DNA from 3 places in the Streptomyces sp. NBC_01166 genome. Region 2 is predicted to be linked to each of the others. Evidence: riboswitches for the same ligand, from Rfam matches in the RefSeq annotation. Region 2 holds a riboswitch; each other region holds the start of a gene.
What was found. Region 2 has a riboswitch for thiamine pyrophosphate ahead of thiO (glycine oxidase ThiO). Riboswitches for the same ligand answer to the same signal wherever they lie in the genome.
Positions count from the first base shown of each region.

Region 1: another riboswitch for thiamine pyrophosphate. It lies ahead of OG379_RS27845 (thiamine ABC transporter substrate binding subunit); the one in region 2 lies ahead of thiO (glycine oxidase ThiO).
Region 3: another riboswitch for thiamine pyrophosphate. It lies ahead of thiC (phosphomethylpyrimidine synthase ThiC); the one in region 2 lies ahead of thiO (glycine oxidase ThiO).

Region 1 is NZ_CP108613.1:6,014,626-6,021,879, reverse strand. It holds gene OG379_RS27865 (LOG family protein) at 1-692, shown strand, start outside; gene OG379_RS27860 (SRPBCC domain-containing protein) at 709-1,161, opposite strand; gene OG379_RS27855 (ABC transporter ATP-binding protein) at 1,397-2,422, opposite strand; gene OG379_RS27850 (ABC transporter permease) at 2,425-4,074, opposite strand; gene OG379_RS27845 (thiamine ABC transporter substrate binding subunit) at 4,119-5,213, opposite strand; TPP riboswitch at 5,287-5,403, opposite strand; gene rlmN (23S rRNA (adenine(2503)-C(2))-methyltransferase RlmN) at 5,481-6,587, opposite strand; gene OG379_RS27835 (hypothetical protein) at 6,671-7,198, opposite strand.
Region 2 is NZ_CP108613.1:2,345,192-2,352,445, forward strand. It holds gene OG379_RS10795 (hypothetical protein) at 1-657, opposite strand, end outside; gene metF (methylenetetrahydrofolate reductase [NAD(P)H]) at 708-1,625, opposite strand; gene thiE (thiamine phosphate synthase) at 1,745-2,395, opposite strand; gene OG379_RS10810 (Rv2175c family DNA-binding protein) at 2,543-2,908, opposite strand; gene OG379_RS10815 (NAD(P)/FAD-dependent oxidoreductase) at 2,971-4,209, opposite strand; TPP riboswitch at 4,357-4,469, shown strand; gene thiO (glycine oxidase ThiO) at 4,467-5,681, shown strand; gene thiS (sulfur carrier protein ThiS) at 5,732-5,986, shown strand; gene OG379_RS10830 (thiazole synthase) at 5,989-6,783, shown strand; gene pknB (Stk1 family PASTA domain-containing Ser/Thr kinase) at 6,911-7,254, shown strand, end outside.
Region 3 is NZ_CP108613.1:4,346,586-4,353,839, forward strand. It holds gene OG379_RS19920 (cupin domain-containing protein) at 1-168, shown strand, start outside; gene OG379_RS19925 (DUF5326 family protein) at 320-529, shown strand; gene OG379_RS19930 (IclR family transcriptional regulator) at 817-1,584, shown strand; gene OG379_RS19935 (SsgA family sporulation/cell division regulator) at 1,686-2,123, shown strand; gene OG379_RS19940 (YibE/F family protein) at 2,188-3,543, opposite strand; TPP riboswitch at 3,615-3,748, shown strand; gene thiC (phosphomethylpyrimidine synthase ThiC) at 3,741-5,534, shown strand; gene OG379_RS19950 (methyltransferase domain-containing protein) at 5,612-6,349, opposite strand; gene OG379_RS19955 (DUF805 domain-containing protein) at 6,700-7,056, shown strand; gene OG379_RS19960 (hypothetical protein) at 7,138-7,254, opposite strand, start outside.

The DNA of each region.
Region 1 (7,254 bases), 3.7 Mb from region 2:
CCGACGCGCTGGACGAACACCTCGTCGGGGCCCGGGTGGTGGGCGTGATGGGCGGCCACGCCATGGCCCGCGGTTCGCAGGAGTACCGAGGCGCCGCGCGGCTCGGCAGGGAGCTGGCCCGCAGCGGTCTGACCGTGGCGACGGGCGGCGGTCCGGGCGCCATGGAGGCAGCCAACCTCGGGGCGTACGCGGCTCCGCACTCCGACGCGATGCTGCTCAAGGCCTGCGAACTCCTGGCCTCGGCACCGTCGTTCAGCCCGTCGGTCACCGACTGGGCCATGGCGGCCTTCGCCGTACGGGAGCGCTGGCCCGACGGGGGGTCCTCGGTCGCGGTCCCCACGTGGTTCTACGGCCACGAACCGCCGAACGCCTTCGCGGACCACATCGCCAAGTACTTCGCGAACGCGGTGCGCGAGGACGGGCTGCTGGCCCGCTCGACCGCAGGTGTGATCTTCCTGCCGGGGGCCGCCGGCACGGTTCAGGAGATCTTCGACAACGCGACGCCGAACTACTACGAGTCGCGTTCCGCGCCCACGCCGATGGTCCTGGTCGACCGCGCGCACTGGACGGAGAAGCTGCCCGCCTGGCAGCTGCTGAGCGCGCTCGCGGCTGACCGGCCGATGGAGTCCCGTATCGCGCTGGTCGACACGGTGGAGGAGGCGGCCGGGGCGCTCGCCCGGCTGACGGGCTGACCCCGCTCCGACGGGCTCAGCCGGCGGCGAGCCGGGCGTCGAGGGCGTCGAAGAACGCCTCCCAGCCGTCCTCGGCCGCCGCGTACTGCTCGTGGGTGAGATGGCCGCCTCGCTGCTGGAAGACCATCTCGGTGGACTTCCGGCTCTTCTCCGTGAAGGTGACCGTGACGGTCTCGCCCTCGATGCCGTCGGGTGCGCTCCTGTCCTTGAGCGTGAACACGAGCCGCTCGGGGGCGGACACCTCCTGGTAGACGCCGTGGAAGGGCATCTCCGCCCCGGGCACCACGATGACCAGGCTCCACTCACCGCCGGGCGTGACATCCATCGACACCCGGTCGAGCGGCACGTCCGCGTCGCCGCCGTACCAGGCGGCGAAGTCCTCGGGGTCCGTCCAGGCTTCGAATACACGGTCGCGGGGAGCCGCGACGACGCGGGTGATGTCGATGCCCTCGCGGGCTGACCGCTTCATGGCCCCTGCTCCTTCCGGACGGTTCCCGTGTCCAGGGGATCACGCCCCGAGAAGCGCCGCCAGCCGGTCGTACGGCGCGTCGGGTGCGGCCGGGCATCGCGAAGACGCCGGCGCGAACCGCCGCCACGCCCTCGGGCGCACACGGTGGTCGAGATCGACTACCGGCCGGGCCTCCTGGCCGTGCGCTGCCGGCACCGGAGGGCGCTGGAGGGCGTGAGCACCGGCCCGGTTCGCCCTACGCCTCCGGGGGAAGGACCACCGTCTCCGCCGGGTCGAAGGTCACGCCCACGGTGGCCCCCTCCTCGGGGGTGTCCCGCAGAGCGCACTCCGCCTCCAGGGGCGGCCCGTCGTCGGGACGCAGGATGACGGTGACGTGGTGGCCGCGGAAGGTGCGTACGCCCACCGTGCAGCGCAGGCCTTCCTTGGGGCCGCCGATCCGGACGCCGCCCGGCCGCACGAGCAGCTCGCACTCGCCCTGCGGCGAGTCCTCGGGCACCGGGACCTTGCCCCAGACGGTGTCGGCGGCCGTACCCGTGACCGTGGCGTCCACCAGATTGTCGAAACCGAGGAAGCGGGCGACGAACGCCGACGCGGGCTGCTGCCAGACCTCCAGCGGGGTGCCCGCCTGGGCGATCCGGCCGTCCCGCATGACCACGACCCGGTCGGCGAGCGCGAAGGCCTCGCCCTGGTCGTGGGTAACGGCGAGCACCGTCGTGCCCAGCCGGCCGAAGAGGGTGCGCAGTTCGACGACGAGCCGTTCGCGCAGGCTCCGGTCCAGCTGGCCCAGCGGTTCGTCCAGCATCAGCAGTTTCGGGCGGGGCGCCAGGGCCCGGGCGAGTGCCACCCGCTGTTGTTCCCCGCCGGAGAGGGCGGCGACGGCCCGCCGCCCGGCCCCGGGCAGACCGACCATGTCCAGGAGTTCACCGGCCCTGCGGTCGCGCTCCGGGCGGGGGACGCCGTGCATGCACAGTCCGAAGGCGACGTTGGCGCCGACATCCCGGTGCGGGAAGAGCTGGTGGTCCTGGAACATCAGGCCGAGCCCGCGGCGGTGTACCGGCAGCCGTGCCTGGTCCGCGCCGTCCAGGAAAACCCGCCCGCCGTCCAGAGGCTGCAGCCCGGCCACGGCCCGCAGCAGCGTCGACTTGCCGCTGCCGCTCGGGCCCAGCACACAGACGATCTCGTGGTCCGCGACCTCCAGGTCCACCGCGTCCAGCGCGGTCCTCCTCCCGAACCGGACCGTGGCCGACTCCACTGTCAGCATCTCTAGAACTCCCCGGATCGGTCGGTACGGATACGTTCGAGCAGGAGCAGCGACACCGCGCAGACCAGCATCAGAATCGTGCTGAGGGCCATCGCCTGCCCGTAGTTGAGCTCACCCGAGCGCCCCAGCAGCCTGGCGACGGCGACCGGCAGGGTGGGGTTGTCGGGGCGCGCGATGAACACGGTCGCGCCGAACTCACCGAGCGACACGGCGAAGGCGAAGCCGGCGGCCACCAGCACCGCCCGCCGCACCAGCGGCAGGTCGACCTCCCGCCAGGCCCGCAGCGGCGACGCGCCGAGCACCGCCGCGGCCTCCCTCAGCCGGTCGTCCACCGCGCGCAGGACGGGCAGCATGGTCCGTACGACGAAGGGGACGCCCACCAGCGCCTGGGCGAGCGGCACGAGGATCCAGGACGTGCGCAGATCCAGCGGCGGCTTGTCGAGCGTGATCAGGAAGCCGAAGCCGACGGTGACGGCGGACACTCCGAGCGGCAGCATCAGCAGGGCGTCGAAGCCACGCACCAGCGGTCCGGCGTGGGGGTACCGCCCGCTCGAGCGAAGCCGAGCGTGGGGGAGGGTGAGGGCCGACGCGGCGAGACCCCCGATCACCAGGGCGATCAGGGTCGCGACGAGTGCGTAACGCAGGGAGTTCCCGATGGCGTCGAGCGGCGGGACCAGGAAGGTGGAGCCGCTCGCGTCGGCCGACTGCAGCGCGCGGTAGAAGCCGAAGCCGTAGCCGCCCGAGGTGTCCAGGGAGCGTTCCACCAGTACACCGAGCGGCACCACGATCAGCAGCAGGACGGTCAGCAGTACCCCGCCGAGCAGCGCCCACTGCCCTGCGCCGTGCGGGCGGCGGGAGGTCTGGGCCGGGTCCACGAGCTTCAGCGCGGTCTCCCGGCGCCGTACGGTCCACGCGTGGACGGCGAGGATCCCTCCGACAGCGGCGAACTGCACCAGGGTCAGTACGGCGGCCGTCGGCAGGTCGAGCAGCTGGGCGGTCTGCCGGTAGATCTCGACCTCCAGCGTGGAGTAGGCCGGACCGCCGAGGATCTGGACGACACCGAAGGAGGTGAAGGTGAAGAGGAAGACCATCAGAGCCGCCGCGGCCACGGCCGGGGCGAGCGCGGGCAGGGTCACACGCCGCCAGGCGGCCAGGCGGCCGGCCCCGAGCACCCGGGCGGCCTCCTCCTGCCGGGGGTCGAGCTGGGACCACAGGCCGCCGACGGTCCGTACGACGACCGCGTAGTTGAAGAACACATGGGCGAGCAGGATCGCCCACACGGTCGTGTCGAGGCGGACCCCCCAGAGTTCGTCGAGGAACCCGCCACGCCCCAGCAGCGCCAGGAACGCCGTGCCCACGACGACGGTGGGCAGGACGAACGGCACGGTCACGACGGCACGCAACAGCTGCTTCCCGGGGAAGTCGAAGCGGGCGAAGACATAGGCGCCGGGCAGTGCGATCAGCAGGGTGAGCGCGGTCGAGGCGAGGGCCTGCCAGGTGGTGAACCAGAGGACGTCGAGGATGTCCGGCCGGCTCAGCACCGTACCGATCCGGCCGAACTGCCAGTCTCCGTCCGTCTTCAGGCCCCGGCCGACGATGGCGACGACCGGGTAGGCGAAGAACAGCGCGAAGAACGCGCCGGGCACGGCCATGAGACCGAGCCGCACCGCGTTCCCCCTCCACGGGGACCGCGCGACTACTTCACGACGAGCGAGGACCACGACTGGACCCACTGCTCACGGTTCTTGGCGATCTTCTCCGGGGCGACGGTCGCCGGCTTGTCGACGGTGGCCCCGAACTTCGTGAAGAGCTCCGGCAGCTTCGCGTCCTTCACCACCGGGTTCACGAACATGTTCAGCGGCATGTCCTCCTGGAACTGCTTGCTGATCAGGAAGTCCAGGAGTGCCTTGCCGCCTGCCTCGTTCTTCGCGCCGTCCAGCAGTCCGGCGAACTCGATCTGGCGGAAGCAGGTGCCGGTGGCGACACCGGTCGGGGCCTCGCTGGGCTGCGGATCGGCGTACAGCACCTCGACGGGCGGGCTGGAGGCGTACGAGACGACGAGGGGCCTGTCGGCGTTGGCCTTCTTACCGCCCGCGGAGCCGGAGAACTCCTCGTTGTAGGCCTGCTCCCAGCCGTCGACGACCTTGACGCCGTTGCTCTTCAGCTTCTTCCAGTAGTCCTGGTAACCGGCCTCGCCCTGGCTGGCGACGGTGCCGAGGAGGAAGCCGAGGCCGGGCGACGAGGTCGCGGCGTTCTCGGTGACGAGGAGGTTCTTGTACGCGGGCTTCAGCAGGTCGTCGAAGGAGTTCGGCGGGTCGAGCTTCTTGTCGGCGAAGTACTTCTTGTCGTAGTTGACGCAGATGTCGCCGGTGTCGATGGGCGTGACCCGGTGCTTGTCCGCGTCGAGCTGGGCGTCGGCCGCGACGCGGTCCAGGCCCTTCGCCTCGTACGGCGTGAACAGGCCGTTGTCCAGAGCGCGGGAGAGGAGGGTGTTGTCGGCGCCGAAGAACACGTCGCCGCGCGGGGAGCCCTTGGTCAGGATCTCCTGGTTGAGCGCTGCCCCGGCGTCCCCGCTCTTCAGCACCTTGACCTTGTAGCCGGTCTGCTTCGTGAACGCCTTCAGGACGGCGTCCGAGGCGTTGAACGAGTCGTGACTGACGAGGGTGACGGTCTTCGAACCGGCTCCCGTGTCACCGGAAGACTTGTCGTCGGAGCCCCCGCAGCCCGCGAGCGCGGTGACTCCGAGCGCGGCGGCGAGCGCGGTCGCCGCGTACTTCGTCGTGGTGTTCATGGTGATGTCCTCCTGGAGGTGACCAGGAAGAGACGCGGCCCTGCCCGCTCGGCGAGCGGGCAGGGCGCAACAGCTTGAGTAAGGTCCGAACTTCCTACCCGGAATGACCCGGGCGAGGTTCAGAGGGTCTGCGGCCGACCTGTCCTCGGTGCCGCACTCTCAGCGCTGTGGCGCTCCCCTGTCGGAATATGAAGTTGATTTCCCGGCCAGGCTACACCGGCCGGATCACGCCGGACCGGCCGGATCCTGCCCGTATGCGGGACCGCCTCAGCGCTCGGACGCCGCCAGCTGCCCGCAGGCGCCGTCGATCTCCTGGCCGCGGGTGTCCCGGACGGTGACCGGGACCCCGTGGGCGGCGATCGCCTCGACGAAAGCCTTCTCGTCCTCGGGCCGCGATGCGGTCCACTTGGACCCCGGCGTCGGGTTGAGCGGGATGAGGTTGACGTGCACCCGCTTGCCCTTGAGCAGCCGGCCCAGCCGGTCGCCCCGCCAGGCCTGGTCGTTGATGTCGCGGATGAGCGCGTACTCGATGGAGATGCGGCGGCCCGACTTCTCCGCGTACTCCCACGCGGCGTCCAGGACCTCAGCGACCTTCCAGCGGGTGTTCACGGGGACGAGGGTGTCGCGCAGTTCGTCGTCCGGAGCGTGCAGCGAAACGGCGAGGCGGCACTTGAAGCCCTCGTCGGCGAAGCGGAGCATCGCCGGCACCAGACCCACCGTGGACACGGTGATCCCGCGCTGCGAAAGCCCGAGGCCGTCCGGCTCCGGGTCGGTCAGCCGGCGGATCGCCCCGACCACGCGCTTGTAGTTGGCCAGCGGCTCGCCCATGCCCATGAAGACGATGTTGGACAGTCGCGCGGGCCCGCCCGGGACCTCCCCGTCGCGCAGGGCCCGCATGCCGTCCACGATCTGGTGCACGATCTCGGCGGTCGACAGATTACGGTCGAGCCCCGCCTGCCCGGTGGCGCAGAACGGACAGTTCATCCCGCAGCCGGCCTGTGACGAGATGCACATGGTCACCCGGTCCGGGTAGCGCATGAGGACGGACTCGACGAGCGTGCCGTCGTGCAGCTTCCAGAGCGTCTTGCGGGTGGTGTCGTCGTCGCAGCTGATGTGGCGCATCACCGACATCAGGTCGGGGAACATCGCCTCGGCGAGCTTCTCCCGCGACGCGGCCGGGATGTTGGTCCACTCCACCGGGTCGTGCGCGTACCGCGTGAAGTAGTGCTGCGACAGCTGCTTGGCACGGAAGGGCTTCTCGCCGGTCGCGGCGACTGCTTCCTTGCGCTCGTCGGGGGTGAGGTCGGCGAGGTGCCGCGGCGGCCGCTTGGCTCCACGGGGCGCGACGAAAGTGAGTTCTCCGGGCTTAGGCATGGTTCATCCAGTGTCGCAGACACGCCGAGGTACTCATGGCCGCCGGAGAACCGTGCGGTACGCCGGGGCCGGCACGGCCGGCGTCAGCCGTGGTCCTGCAGGGCGGACCGCATGTGGCGGTGGTGCTCCAGGGCACGGCGGCGCATCCAGAAGACCCAGGAGCAGAACACCACCACCCCGGCGACGAAGATCAGCGGGACGGTCAGCGAGCCGGTGACGACTCCGAGCACGAGCATGCCGGCCGCGATCAGGCCCATGAAGGCCAGCCAGTACGGAAGCCACCGGCCGCCCCGCTCCATCCTGCCCAGCTGCTCGGCGACCAGTTTCTGCATGGTCGCCCGCTTCTCGGGGTCGCTCGGCACCTCACGGTGCCGTATCTGGCGGTTGAGCTCGGCGATCCCGCGGGGGTCCACGCCGGCCGCACGGCCGGTCCTGCGGCGCTGGGCGGCCACGATACCGATGGCGACGGCGGTGAAGACCGCTGTCTGGATCACCCACCAGCCGAGGTGCCCGTCCCGGCGGAACAGGGCGTTCACCCCCACTCCGAGGACGAAGATCAGCACCGCTTGCGCGGCGAGACTACGGTCGAGCCAGAGCTTCAACACACGCACGGCATGTCCTCCCCGGGGCGACGGGACACCCTCTGTCACCCCTCGGATACCCCGCC
Region 2 (7,254 bases):
GTAGGGGTCGGAGTAGGCGGCGTAGCCCGCCTGGTCCGCCCCGTAGTCGTACTGGCCCGCGTAGGTGCCCTGGTCCTGGTGGGTTTCCTGGCCCCCGTAGCCGCCCTGCCCGCCGTAGAGGTCCTGGCCGGCCGGCTGGCCGTAGCCGTTGTACGGGTCGTAGCCGGCGTACTGGGGCTGCGGTTCGCCGTGCTGGTCCTGGCCGTCGCGGCCGGCGGGGGCGGGGTCGGTGTAGATGCCGTACTGACCGGTGTCGTCCGGCAGCGGCTCCGGCGCGTAGACCGCGGCGGGGGCTGCCTCCGTCTGCTGGTCGTCCCCCTCGTACTCAAGGCCGGAGACCTCGAGGGTGGGCTTCTGGGCTCCCGTGCCGCCTGCCCCGCGCCGGCGGCGGCTCTCGCCCGGGCTGCCGCCGATGGCCCATCCCGTCGAGAAGCCGCGCCTGAAGGAGAGCGTCACGTACGTCTGGCCCGTCGCGAAGGCGATCGCCCCGAGAACGATCACGAACACGGAGGGGATCAGGACACCGAGGACGACACCGAGGAAGCCGGCGAAGGCGAGCAGCCGCCAGCGCAGGCGTGCCTTGTACTGCAGGAGCACCTCACCCAGCAGCCACAACGCCACTATGCCGAATGCGATGTAGAGGACCGTCCAGCCCACGCCCGCCCCCTCCTACGGCCACCGCCCCGGTTGGTGGCGGGTACGGCCGGTCAGGACTGCTTGTGCAGTCCGAGATTCTCGTAGATCTCGAGTGTCGCCGTCGAGTTGTTGAGCGTGATGAAGTGCAGCCCCGGGACACCCTCGGAGAGCAGTTTCGCGCAGAACTCCGTGGCGAACTCGATGCCAATGGAGCGTACAGCCGCAGGGTCGTCCTTCGCGGCGAGGATGCGCTCTTTCAGCGAGGAAGGCAGGGACGCGTTGCTGAGCTGCGCGAATCTCTCCAGTTGTCTGACGCTGGTGAGCGGCATCACCTCAGGGATGACCGGGGTGTCGCAACCCGCGGCGACCACGCGGTCACGCATCTGCAGATAACTCTCCGGGTGGAAGAACATCTGGGTGATCGCGTAGTCGGCACCGGCGCGGCACTTGTCCACGAAATGACTGATGTCGGTGTCCCAGTCGGCGGATCGCGGGTGCATCTCGGGAAAGGCCGCGACGCCGACGCAGAAATCACCGGCTTCCTTGATCAGCCGGACGAGATCCGCCGCGTACCGCACGCCCTGCGGGTGCTCGATCCACTCACCCATCGGGTCGCCGGGCGGGTCTCCGCGCACCGCGAGGATGTTGCGGATACCGGCGTCGGCGTACTGCCCGACCATGTTGCGCAGCTCGGCCACGGAGTGGTCGACGGCGGTGAGGTGTGCGACGGGCGTGAGCGTGGAGTCCGCGGCGATCTGCTGGGTCGCCCGGACCGTCCCGGCGCGGGTCGAACCGCCGGCCCCGTACGTCACGGAGACGAAGCTCGGTCCCACCGCCTCGACCCGGCGCAGGGCGTTCCAGAGGTTCCGTTCGCCCTTCTCCGTCTTGGGCGCCCAGAACTCGAACGAGAACGACGTCTCGCCGGTCGCGAGCAGCTCACGCACGGTGCGCGCGTGATCTGTCCGGGTGGAAGGTGTACCAAGAGCCATACTGGGAGGTTAACCAGGGCCTGGCGGTACCCCAACCAGGGCGAGCGAATTGCCCGGAATGAGGTGGGTTTTGTCCACCCTTCGGACAGCCGCTCCGACCGGGTGCGGGGCCGCCGGGTTCAGTTGGCGTGTGCCCGGATGCGTCGGGCGAGCGATGCTGCCGCCTCGGCCGGGTCCGCCGCCTCGGTGATCGCCCGCACGACGACGACGCGACGGGCGCCGGCGTCCAGCACCTCGTCCAGATTGCCGGCGTCGATCCCGCCGATGGCGAACCACGGCCGCGTCGTGCCGAGCGAGGCGGCATGGCGGACCAGGCCGAGGCCCGGGGCGTGCCGGCCGGGCTTGGTAGGGGTGGGCCAGCAGGGGCCCGTGCAGAAGTAGTCGACGCCGGCCTCGGCGACGGCGGCGTCGACCTCGGCCTCGGCGTGGGTGGAGCGCCCGATCACCACCTCGTCACCGATGACGTCGCGGGCGGCAGGCACCGGCAGATCGCCCTGGCCGAGGTGGAGCACGTCGGAGCCGATGGCGTGGGCGACATCGGCCCGGTCGTTCACCGCGAGGAGCGCCCCGTGGCGCTTGCAGGCGTCGGCGAACACCGCGAGGTGTTCGAGCTCCTCGGCCGCCTCCATGCCCTTGTCCCGCAGCTGCACGATGTCCACGCCGCCGGCCAGCACGGCGTCGAGGAACTCGGGGAGGTCTCCCTGCCGCTTGCGGGCGTCCGTGCACAGATAGAGCCGGGCGTCGGAAAGCTGGTCGCGAGGCGTGGACATGAAGAATTCCCCCGTCGGTACGTCGTTGGATCACTGAGGCGGCGACAACTCACCGTATGTCGATGGATCGCCGTGCCGGCAGGCCCGGTTACGGCGGAGTGCGGGCCGTGATGTTCCACGGCCCGCACCCCGCTCACGGTCCTCCGGTCAGACGGCGAGCGCCTGGGCCCGGCGCTTCACCTCCGTACCGCGATTCTCGCTCAGGGCCTGCGCGGGCGTGCCGGGCAGGGTCGGGTCGGGGGTGAAGAGCCAGTCCAGCATCTCTTCGTCGTTGTAGCCGTCGTCCCTCAGGAGCGTCAGGGTCCCTACGAGACCCTTGACCACCTTGTCGCCGTCGATGAAGGCGGCAGGCACCTGGAGCGCCCGGTTCTCACCACGTCGTACGGCGATCAGCTGGCCTTCCTTGACCAGCTGCCGTACGCGCGTCACCTCGACATCGAGCATTTCCGCGATGTCGGGAAGGTGGAGCCATGCGGGGACGAGAGCATCGATCTTTGCGTCAATCTCGGTCACAGGGACAAGCGTGCCATCCCGGACCGACAGTCGGTAGCCGGGCCGGGCGTACGAGGCCGTGCCTACCCCCGGAGCACCGCCGATTTCAGCGGGACGGAGGAGTCGGCGGCCCGCTCCGGGTCGATCCGCGCCCCCGCCTCGACGAGCTTGCGCCCCTGCGCCAGGTCGCGGGGCCTGCTGACGGCGAGCACGGCGACCAGGACCCCCTGCCGCAGCCAGCAGACCGTCCAGGACGGGTCACCCGGGTCGCCCCGCCACAGCAGCGTGTCGGCACCCGCGTGATGGCCGGCGTACTGCACGAAGCGGCCGAACTGCTCGGACCAGAAGTAGGGCACCGGGTCGTACGTCCTGACCGCACCGTCCGCGAGGGCGGCGGCGACCGTCCTCGGCCCCTGGAGGGCGTTGTCCCAGTGGTGGACCAGCAGCCGCTCCCCGTAGCGGGCGGACGGGAAGGAGGCGCAGTCGCCGACGGCGTAGACATCGGGCAGCGACGTGCGGAGCGAGCTGTCCGCGGTGACCGAGCCGTCGGGGCCGAGGGCGATGCCCGAGCCCGCGAGCCACGCGGTGGCGGGCCTGGCGCCGATGCCGACGACCACCGCCCCGGCGGGGATCACCCGGCCGTCCGTGAGGTGGACGGCGCCCTGTTCGACGCGTGCGACCCGGGCGCCGGTGAGGAGCTCGGCTCCGCTCTCGGCGTACCAGGCGGCCATCGGCTCGGCGACCTCGGCGGGCATCGTTCCCGCGAGGGGGCGGCCGGCGGCCTCCACGACGGTGACCGCGCACCCGGCCGCGCGGGCCGCCGTGGCGAACTCGGCGCCGATCCAGCCCGCGCCGACGACGACCACGTCGTGCTGCCGCTCCAGGACGGGCCGCAGCCGTGCCGCGTCGTCGAGGGTGCGCAGCAGATGGACGCCCGGCACGCCTTCGGAACCGGGCAGTGCGACGGGTTCCGCCCCGGTGGCGAGGACCAGGACGTCGTAGGCGACGGGCCCCTCCGGGGTGTCCAGCTCGTGCGCCACGGCACGCAGTCCGGCCACGTCGAGACCCAGGCGCAGAGTGATGTCCAGGGCCTCGAAGTCGACGTCGAAGGCGGAGTCCTCCGCCTTGCCGAGCAGGACCGCCTTGGACAGGGGCGGCCTGTCGTACGGCTGGTGGGGTTCGGCGCCGATCAGGGTGACCGGGCCGGTGAAGCCCTGTTCGCGCAGGGCCACGGCCGTCTGCACTCCGGCCATGCCGGCGCCCACGATCACGACTCCGCTCGGCCGCTGTCCCGCTGCCGGGTCCTGTGTCTGCTCGCTCACCTGTCCACCCTAGGGCCTCCCGTCCGGATCACGCCGGGCTCGTGGGACCTGGCCGGCGTCCGGCGGGAGCACGGGTCCGCCGGGCGAACGGGCCACGGGTACCGGTCCCTTACCCGCTGCGAGGGGTGGGGTCTAGGCTGGCCACCGTAAGGCACTCGCGGGAGTCCGGGCGTACCGGGCTGAGAGGGAGGCTGACCGGCCTCCGACCGTACGAACCTGATCCGGGTCATGCCGGCGAAGGGAGGGGCTGGACGCCCATGCGTATCTCCGCAGACAGTTCCGACGTCCTGGTCGTCGGAGGCGGCATCATCGGGCTGGTGACCGCCTGGCGGTCGGCCCAGCACGGCCTGCGCACCACGCTGGCCGATCCCGCGCCGGGCGGCGGCGCCGCCCAGGTCGCGGCCGGGATGCTCGCCGCCGTCACCGAACTCCACTACGGCGAGCAGACGCTGCTCGGCCTCAACGTGGCTTCCGCCGCACGCTATCCGGCGTTCGTGGCCGAGCTGGAGGAGGCGAGCGGGCAGGAGACCGGCTTCCGCGCCTGCGGCACCCTGTCCGTCGCGCTGGACTCGGACGACCGGGCACATCTGCGGGAGCTGCACGCCCTGCAGCAGCGTTCGGGACTGGAGTCCGAGTGGCTGAGCGGCCGCGAGTGCCGCCGTCTGGAACCGATGCTCGCCCCCGGCGTGCGCGGCGGGCTGCGCGTCGACGGCGACCACCAGGTGGATCCCAGGCGGCTGGCCTCGGCCCTGGTCACCGCGTGCGAGCGGGCGGGAGTGGTCTTCCGCCGTGCCTGGGTCCAGCGGCTCTCCGTCACGGGCGGCCGCGCGACGGGAGCGGTCCTGGCGGACGGCACCGAGCTCGCGGCCGGCCAGGTGGTACTCGCCGGCGGCAGCCTCAGCGGCCGGCTGCAGGGCGTTCCCGAGGCGGTCCTGCCGCCGGTACGCCCGGTCAAGGGCCAGGTGCTGCGGCTGACCGTGCCTCCCGCCTACGCCCCCTTCCTCAGCCGGACGGTGCGGGCGGTCGTGCGCGGCAGCCAGGTCTATCTGGTCCCCCGTGCCAACGGTGAGCTGGTGGTCGGCGCGACCACGGAGGAGATGGGCTGGGACACCACGGTCACCGCGGGCGGGGTGTACGAGCTGTTGCGGGACGCCCATGAGCTGATGCCGGGCATCACGGAGCTGCCGCTGACCGAGACCCGGGCCGGTCTGCGGCCCGCCTCGCCGGACAACGCGCCGCTGCTGGGGCCCACGGCACTGCCCGGACTGCATCTCGCCACCGGGCACCACCGCAACGGGGTGTTGCTGACCCCTGTCACCGGCGATGTGATGGCCCATGTGCTGACCACCGGCGAGCTGCCCGAGCTGGGCCGTCCCTTCGCGCCGCGCCGGTTCGCCGGCGTCTCCCCGGAGAGTTCACCGGCCTCCTCCCCCGAAGAAACCGCCCCCGCGCCGCAGGAGCAGCCCGTATGACACAGCCCGTGCCCGCCGCCGTCCCGGGTTCCGAGCCCGAGGCCGGTTCCGTGCCCGTTTCCGAGTCCGTCCCGGTCTCCGACCCCGGGCCCGTTTCCGAGCCCGTTTCCGTGTCCGTCAACGGGGAAGGCCGTACCGTGCCCGCCGGCACCGCGCTGGACACATTGGTCGCGGCGCTGACCACAGCGCCCTCCGGGGTCGCCGCCGCGGTGAACGAGGCCGTCGTCCCCCGCGGTCAGTGGTCCGCCACCACGCTCGCCGACGGCGACCGCGTCGAGGTCCTCACCGCGGTCCAGGGAGGCTGACCATGTCCGACGACCTCTTCACGCTCGGTTCCACCGCGTTCTCGTCCCGGCTGATCATGGGGACGGGCGGGGCGCCCAGCCTCGACGTGCTGGAACGCTCCCTGATCGCTTCCGGCACCGAGCTGACCACCGTGGCGATGCGCCGGCTCGACCCGACCGTGCAGGGCTCGGTGCTCTCCGTCCTGGAACGCCTCTCCATCCAGGTACTGCCGAACACCGCGGGCTGTTTCACCGCGGGTGAGGCCGTGCTGACCGCCAGGCTGGCCAGGGAGGCGCTGGGCACCGACTGGATCAAGCTGGAGGTCGTGGCCGACGAGCGGACCCTCCTGCCCGATCCGATCGAGCTGCTGGACGCCGCCGAGATCCTCGTCGACGACGGCTTCACGGTCCTGCCGTACACCAATGACGACCCGGTTCTGGCCCGCAAGCTCCAGGACGTGGGGTGCGCGGCGATCATGCCGCTCGGCTCCCCCATCGGTTCCGGGCTCGGCATCCGCAATCCCCACAACTTCCAGCTGATCACCGAGCAGGCGGCGGTCCCGGTGATCCTGGACGCCGGCGCCGGGACGGCCTCGGACGCGGCGCTGGCGATGGAGCTCGGCTGTGCCGCTGTGATGCTCGCCTCGGCCGTGACCCGGGCGCAGGAGCCCGAGCTGATGGCGGCCGCGATGCGGCACGCGGTGGACGGCGGACGCCTGGCGTACCGGGCGGGACGCATCCCGCGCCGCCATTTCGCGGAGGCGTCCTCGCCGGCGGAGGGCCGCGCGGTGCTGGATCCGGAACGCCCGGCCTTCTGAGGGCCGTGCACCGGCGGGGGTCTCCCCGTCACAGCACGCGCATGCCCCTGTCACGGCTCGGCACCGGAACGGTCCCCGGGAGGCCTGGTCCATCCGAGGTGTCCGTGGCAGCTCGTAGACTCGCCCTGTGGACACGACCCTCCAGGACCCCCTTGTCGGGCAGCTGCTCGACGGCCGCTATCGCATCGATGCGCGCATCGCCGTCGGCGGTATGGCCACGGTCTACCGGGCCGTGGACACCCGGCTCGACAGGGTGCTCGCCCTCAAGGTGATGCACCCGGCGCTGGCGACCGACGCGGCGTTCGTCGAACGCTTCATCCGCGAGGCCAAGTCCGTCGCCCGGCTCGCCCACCCCAATGTGGTGGCCGTCTTCGACCAGGGCGCCCAGGGCGCGTATGTGTACCTGGCGATGGAGTACGTCGCCGGGTGCACCCTGCGCGACGTCCTGCGCGAGCGCGGGGCGCTGCAGCC
Region 3 (7,254 bases), 2.0 Mb from region 2:
GAGGTCTACCTCGTCGTGAGCGGCCGCGCCGCGATCACGGTCGGTACGGAGACCACGCAGGTGGCGCGGGGGAGCGTCGTGTACGTACCTGCGGGCGCCGCTCACAAGTTCCACCACATCACCGAGGACCTCAGGGTGATGGTGATCTTCTCCCCGCCCGAGGGCTGACCCGGTTCTCCCGGGGCCCGGGCCCCTCACGTCCCGATGTTCCCTAGGGGATCACTCAGGGGACTTCAAGGGCTCCCGGGCGCCCGCCGGCCACCCTCGCGCCTCTAGCATCGAAGCAGGAACTCACAGAGACGAGGTAGCGGCGATGGCGGTGCGGGAGATTTTCGCGGGGATGCCCTGGTGGGTGAAGTGGGTCGCGGTGCCTCTCATCGCGATCGTCGTGTTCGGCGGGCTGATCGCCAGTGTGGTCGGGTTCGTCATCGGGCTGCTGTTCAAGGCGCTGGTATTCGTCGTCCTCGTGGGCGGCCTGATCTTCGTCGTGCGGAAGTTCATGTCCTCGTCCGAGCGCAGCGACTGGTAGAGCCGCGGCCGGGCGCCCGGTCACGCGGTGTTCCGGAGACCACGTGGCGGCAACGGAATCCGGCGATTAGCCCAGCTGAGCTAAGTCACGGTCGAAACCTCACTCGTGACTGAACGTACGGATACAGTGGCGTACCGCTGCCGCCAGCTGGGAAATGACGGTCCGTCACCATCCTGCCCAGTGGTTTGTGCGACGGTCCGGTCTCCGGACCCCAGGCTCGCGGCGGGCCCGTGGGGGCGGCCCCCGCGGGTGGGCTGAGAGCCCGTCACCATGCCTGGGGGTGACCTGTGACCACGGCATCGAGTACCGCTGTCCCGACGTTGATCGGTTCGGTTCAGCGGGCGTTGAGACTTATGGAGGCTGTGGGCACCCATCGGGACGGGGCGCCGGCCAAGCAGCTCGCCCGGGAGGCCGGGCTTCCCCTTCCCACCGCCTACCACCTGCTGCGGACCCTGACCCATGAGGGGTATCTCCGCAGGGAGAACGGTGTCTTCCTGTTCGGAGCCGCTGCCGCGCGTCTGGGCGGAGGCCCCGCGACGCCGCGTCCCGGCGTGATCGTCGAATCGCTCGCCCACTGGGCGGACGTCATCGGTGCCCCTGTGTACTGCGCCCTGTACAAGGATGGCGAGATCGAGATGGTCGCCGTGGCGGAGACGCCGGCCGTCCCCGCGGTGCACGAGTGGGCCTCGTTCCGCGAGACGGGCCATGCCCACGCCCTCGGACAGTGCATTCTCGGGCAGCTCGACGAGCGTGCGCGCGAGGATCATCTGGACCGGCACCCGGTCCGGCCGCTGACGCGTTACTCCGTAAGGGACCGTCAGGCGTTGCTGAACCGGCTGAGATCGATGAAACGTACGGAACCTGTCGTCGAACGGCAGGAGTACGCCGAGGGAACCGTCTGTGCGGCCATTCCGATCACTGTCGGTTCCGCCGTGGCGGCCATGGCTGTTTCTCTCCCCCTGCACCAAGAGGAACGGTTGCTCCCCGCAGTCGAACAACTACGCTGCGAAGTGACCACTCTCTTGCGCTCGTTCGTGTTCTCTATCAGTATCTGAAAAATCACTCCTTGTGATCTGCTATCGCGTGCACCACGATGGCGTCAATAGGGCCATGGGGGATCATTCCTGGCCAGTTTCATCTACTGCGGGGTTGAACGATGCGCGAGTCGGTTCAAGCAGAGGTCATGATGAGCTTCCTCGTCTCCGAGGAGCTCTCCTTCCGTATTCCGGTGGAGCTCCGGTACGAGGTCAGTGATCCGTATGCGATCCGGATGACCTTCCACCTGCCAGGTGACGCCCCCGTCACCTGGGCATTCGGCCGTGAGCTGCTGCTCGACGGCCTCAACAGCCCCAGTGGTGACGGCGATGTGCACATCGGCCCGACCGAGCCCGAAGGGCTGTCGGATGTACACATCCGCCTTCAGGTCGGCGCGGACCGTGCGCTCTTCAGAGCCGGCACGGCACCTCTTGTGGCATTTCTCGACCGGACGGACAAGCTGGTGCCGTTGGGGCAGGAGCACACGCTGGGTGACTTCGACGGCAATCTGGAAGAGGCGCTGGGCCGCATCCTCGCCAAGGAACAGAACGCCGGCTGAAGAAGGAAGATCCGGCTGATCACCGAGCACCGGTGGCCCGGGTCCATGCGTCCCGTGTCCCGGCTCACGCCTTGCGGCGTCGTCCCCTCCCGGTCCGTGCGGGTGCAGGAGCTCCGGCTTCCGCGCCGAGCCCCGTGCGGTCCGCGGAGACCACCAGGGCCGCGAGCACCGTCGTCACCGGCACCGAGGCGACCAGGCCGATCGATCCGATCAGCGTGCGGACGATCTCCTCGGCGACGAGCTCACTGTTGGCCACCGTGCCCACGCTGCTCTGTGCGATCGAGAACAGCAGCAGCAGGGGAAGCGCCGCGCCCGCGTATGCGAGTACGAGCGTGTTGACGACCGAGGCGATGTGGTCGCGCCCGATCCGGATACCCGCCCGGTAGAGCCGGCGCACGCCCATCGTCGGGTCCGCCTGGTGCAGCTCCCAGACCGCCGACGTCTGGGTCACAGTCACGTCGTCGAGCACACCGAGCGAGCCGATGATCACACCGGCGAGCAGCAGGCCGCTCATGTCGATGCCCGGGTACAGCCCATGGATCAGGCCGGTGTTGTCATCCGTGTTCCCGGACAGGCTGGCCCAGCCGATGAAGAGCGAGCCGAGCAGCCCGATCAGCAGCAGCGAGATGAGTGTTCCGATGACGGCCACGGAGGTGCGGGCCGTCAGTCCGTGGCAGGTGTAGAGGGCGATCAGCATGATGGCGCTGGCCCCGATCACCGCGACGACCAGGGGGTTCGATCCCTGCAGGATCGCCGGAAGGATGAACAGGGTCAGCACGGCGAAGGAGACCGCGAGAGCGACCAGGGCCATCAGACCGCGCAGCCTGCCCACCGCGACCACCACGAGGGCGAAGATCCCCGCGAGCAGCGCCATCGGGAACGAGCGGTCCACGTCGGTCACCGAGTACTGCAGGTCCCGGGGCGCGTCGGGTGCGTACGCGACGACCACGCCCTGGCCCTCGCGCAGTTGCCGGGGTGCGTCGGGCTGGACGACCTCGACGAACGTACGGCCCTCGTCCTTGCCGGTGGTCACCTCGACCGTGGCCTTCTTGCACTCCCCCGACTGCTCGTTGACGGCTTCGCGTCCCGACGCGGTGGAGGTGTCTCCGGTCGGCGGTACCTGTGAGGCGTTGACGTCCGCGCAGTCGACCGACACGACCTGGGTGACCTTCCCGTCCTGGGTCTGGCGGTCGAAGCCGACTCCCGTGCGCTCATGGGCGGGTGCTCCGCCGGGCCAGAAGGCAACGAGGCCGACCAGGACCGCAGTGGCGAAGGGGATCAGCACGGCCGCGATGACCTTGCGCAGATGCTTGGACACAGGTGCGGCGGGCCCGTGGCTGTGGGTGTGGCCGTGCGCATGATTCTGTGTGCTGCCTGATGCGGGGCCGTGGGGTTCGGGGGCGCTTCCGGGGGACGTCACCCGGCGATCATCCCAAGAACCGGGGAGGCCCTCTGGCCAGCACGCCAGAACGGAGGTTAGCGTGGAGGCACATTTGTACACGCGGGAGCTCGGAGCACCGGGCTGAGAGGGCGCTGACCTCCGTATATCCGTACGGGACACGCTGCGCCGACCGCCGAACCTGTTACCGGGTAATGCCGGCGTAGGGAGTAGGTCTCATGACCACAGCGGACGCACGCACGCCTGCCTCGAAGCAGAACGCCCAGAACGGTGAGGGCGACGAGGCCAGGAAGTCCATCGGCTGGCACAAGGGTTACGTCCAGGGCTCACGCCCGGATCTCCGGGTGCCGGTCCGTCAGGTGCACCTCACCAACGGCAAGGACGTGACGCTGTACGACACGTCCGGGCCGTACACCGACCCCACCACCGACACCGACGTACGCCGGGGGCTGGCCCCTCTCCGGGAGAACTGGATCATCGCCCGGGGAGACACCGAGGAGTATGCGGGACGGCCCGCGCGTCCCGAGGACGACGGACTGAAGCACACCGCGCCGAGGGGCGGTCTGCGCAACCTGGACGCGGTCTTCCCGGGCCGCCCGCGCCAGCCCCGCCGCAGCCGCGACGGCCGGCCCGTCACGCAGCTCGCGTACGCCCGCCGGGGCGAGATCACCCCGGAGATGGAGTACGTCGCGATCCGGGAGAACGTCGGACCCGAGGTGGTGCGCGAGGAGATCGCGGCGGGCCGGGCGGTCCTGCCGGCCAACGTCAACCACCCGGAGATCGAACCGATGATCATCGGCAAGCGCTTCCTGGTGAAGGTCAACGCCAACATCGGCAACTCCGCGGTCACCTCCTCGATCGAGGAGGAGGTGGACAAGATGACCTGGGCCACCAAGTGGGGCGCCGACACGGTCATGGACCTCTCCACCGGCCGCAACATCCACACCACCCGCGAGTGGGTCCTGCGCAACTCCCCCGTGCCGATCGGCACCGTCCCCCTCTATCAGGCACTCGAGAAGGTCGACGGCCGGGCCGAGGAGCTGACGTGGGAGATCTACAAGGACACCGTCATCGAGCAGGCTGAGCAGGGCGTCGACTACATGACGGTGCACGCCGGGGTGCGGCTGCCGTACGTTCCGTTGACGGCCCGCCGCAAGACCGGGATCGTCTCGCGCGGCGGTTCCATCATGGCCGCATGGTGCCTGGCACACCACAAGGAGTCGTTCCTGTACGAGCACTTCGAGGAGCTCTGCGAGATCCTCGCGGCGTACGACGTGACGTACTCGCTCGGTGACGGACTGCGTCCCGGCTCCATCGCCGACGCCAATGACGAGGCCCAGTTCGCCGAACTCCGGACGCTCGGCGAGCTCAACACCGTCGCCAAGCGGTTCGGCGTACAGACCATGATCGAGGGCCCGGGGCACGTCCCCATGCACAAGATCAAGGAGAACATCGACCTCCAGCAGGAGATCTGCGAGGAGGCGCCCTTCTACACGCTGGGCCCCCTCACCACGGACGTCGCACCGGCGTACGACCACATCACCTCGGGCATCGGCGCGGCGATGATCGCCTGGTGGGGGACGGCGATGCTCTGTTACGTCACGCCCAAGGAGCACCTGGGGCTGCCGAACCGTGACGACGTGAAGACCGGTGTCATCACGTACAAGATCGCCGCTCATGCGGCGGACCTGGCCAAGGGGCACCCCGGGGCGCAGGAGTGGGACGACGCCCTGTCGGACGCCCGGTTCGAGTTCCGCTGGGAGGACCAGTTCAACCTGGCGCTCGACCCCGACACCGCGCGGGAGTTCCACGACGAGACGCTGCCGGCCGAGCCCGCGAAGACGGCCCACTTCTGCTCGATGTGCGGGCCCAAGTTCTGCTCGATGAAGATCTCCCACGACATCCGGCGGGAGCACGGCGACGAACAGGCCGCGATCGAGGCGGGGATGGCGGAGAAGTCCAGGGAGTTCGCAGCGAGCGGCAACCGCGTGTACCTGCCGCTGGCGGACTGACCCGCTGACCGTGGCGGGGGCCCGACGAGCCCCTGCCACGGTCCGGTGGCGCACAGCCGCTGCCGGCCGTCCGGTTCTCACACCGTGGGCGGCTTCCTCCACACGGAGACGTGCGACCTGCTGGACGCCGTGAACGGCGCCTCGGTCCAGTCGGCCCACCGCTCGGACGGCTCCAGGCCCGCGAGCTCCGCCATCAGATCGAGTTCGGCGGGCCAGACGTAGCGGTGGGGCGAGAGGAACGTGGAGACCCGGCCGTCGGCGATCGAGTAGTGGTGCGAGACCACCTGCTGCTTCACCAGGTCGTACGTGTCGAAGCCGACGTGCCGCTCGCCGACGTGAATCGGGCGGGCGGTCTCGCCCGGTGGCAGACGCTGCAGTTCGGGGATGAACACCTCGGCCACGAAGCGGCCGCCCGGCTCCAGATGCTCGGCGGCGTTGCGGAAGCACGCGACCTGCTCGCTCTGGGAGAGCAGGCAGGTGAGGGCGTTGTAGACGACGTAGACCAGGCTGAAAGTGCCCGGAGCCCGGGCGGTGGTCATGTCTCCGGCGGTCACGGCGATGTCGCTGCCACCGCGCTTCCTGCCGAGCTCCCGTGCCATCGGTCCGGACTTCTCGATTCCCGCCACGCCGACACCCCGAGCACTCAGCGGAAGTGCGACCCGTCCGGTTCCCACGGCGAACTCCAGCGCGGCGCTGCGGCCCGCACGGCGTTCGAGGAAGTCGACCGTGGGGCCCAGGACTTCGGGCGTGTACATGTGGGCGGAGGACTCGTCGTAGCTCTGCGCTACCTGGGTGTTCCAGATGTCCGCATCCATGACCCCGAAGGCTGTCACGTGGCCCAGCCGACGGGCCATCGGATTTTCCCGGACCGGATCGATGGGCGGCGTAGGGCCGGACAAGAGGGGGCGTTCGTCTGATCGTCAGATTGCGGCGATAGAGCATGAAGAGTGCCCACAATGGCTGGTTCAGGCCGTTCGGCACCGTCCTGTCGCACCCCCGAGGAACTTTCGGCGTCAGTATGGACACAGCCGTGCTGCAGGTCGATGTAAGTTTCCGCGGCAGCCCGAACGGTGTTGACCGTTTCCTTATCTGTGCTTTACCTTCCGCTGTGCTTGGCCGAAATTGGTGTGCGCCCCGAACGGGGGCGCCAGGGGAGGGAAGCACAGTGAACTGGTACCTGGCTGTACTCAAGAACTACGCGGGCTTCGGCGGGCGTGCGCGCCGCAAGGAGTACTGGATGTTCGTACTCTTCAACTTCATCATCGCGGTCGTCCTGAGCCTGCTCGGCCTGGCCATCGACTCGCAGATTCCTTACATCATCTACCTGCTGGCCGTGATCATCCCGACGATAGCCGTCGTCGTGCGCCGCCTGCACGACACCGGCCGCTCCGGCTGGTGGATCCTGATCTCGTTCGTCCCGCTCGTCGGCGGCATCATCCTGCTCGTCTTCATGTGCCTCGAGGGTGTGCGCGAGGTGAACGAGTACGGCCCGAACCCGAAGCTCGCCCCGCAGGGGATCTGAGCTCCTCACCGGGTGTGATGCCTGCAGAGGCCGGAACGGCAGCACGCCGTTCCGGCCTCTGCCGTGCCGGGTCCCGCCGGATCACTCCGGCTGGTGCTCCGGGCCGCCGTAGTCGGGGCTGGTGAAGTCGGGGCTGGTGAAGGTGGGGCGCGGACCGGCCGAGGGGCCGTCCTCCGGTCCGGAGAAGTCCGGCCTGCT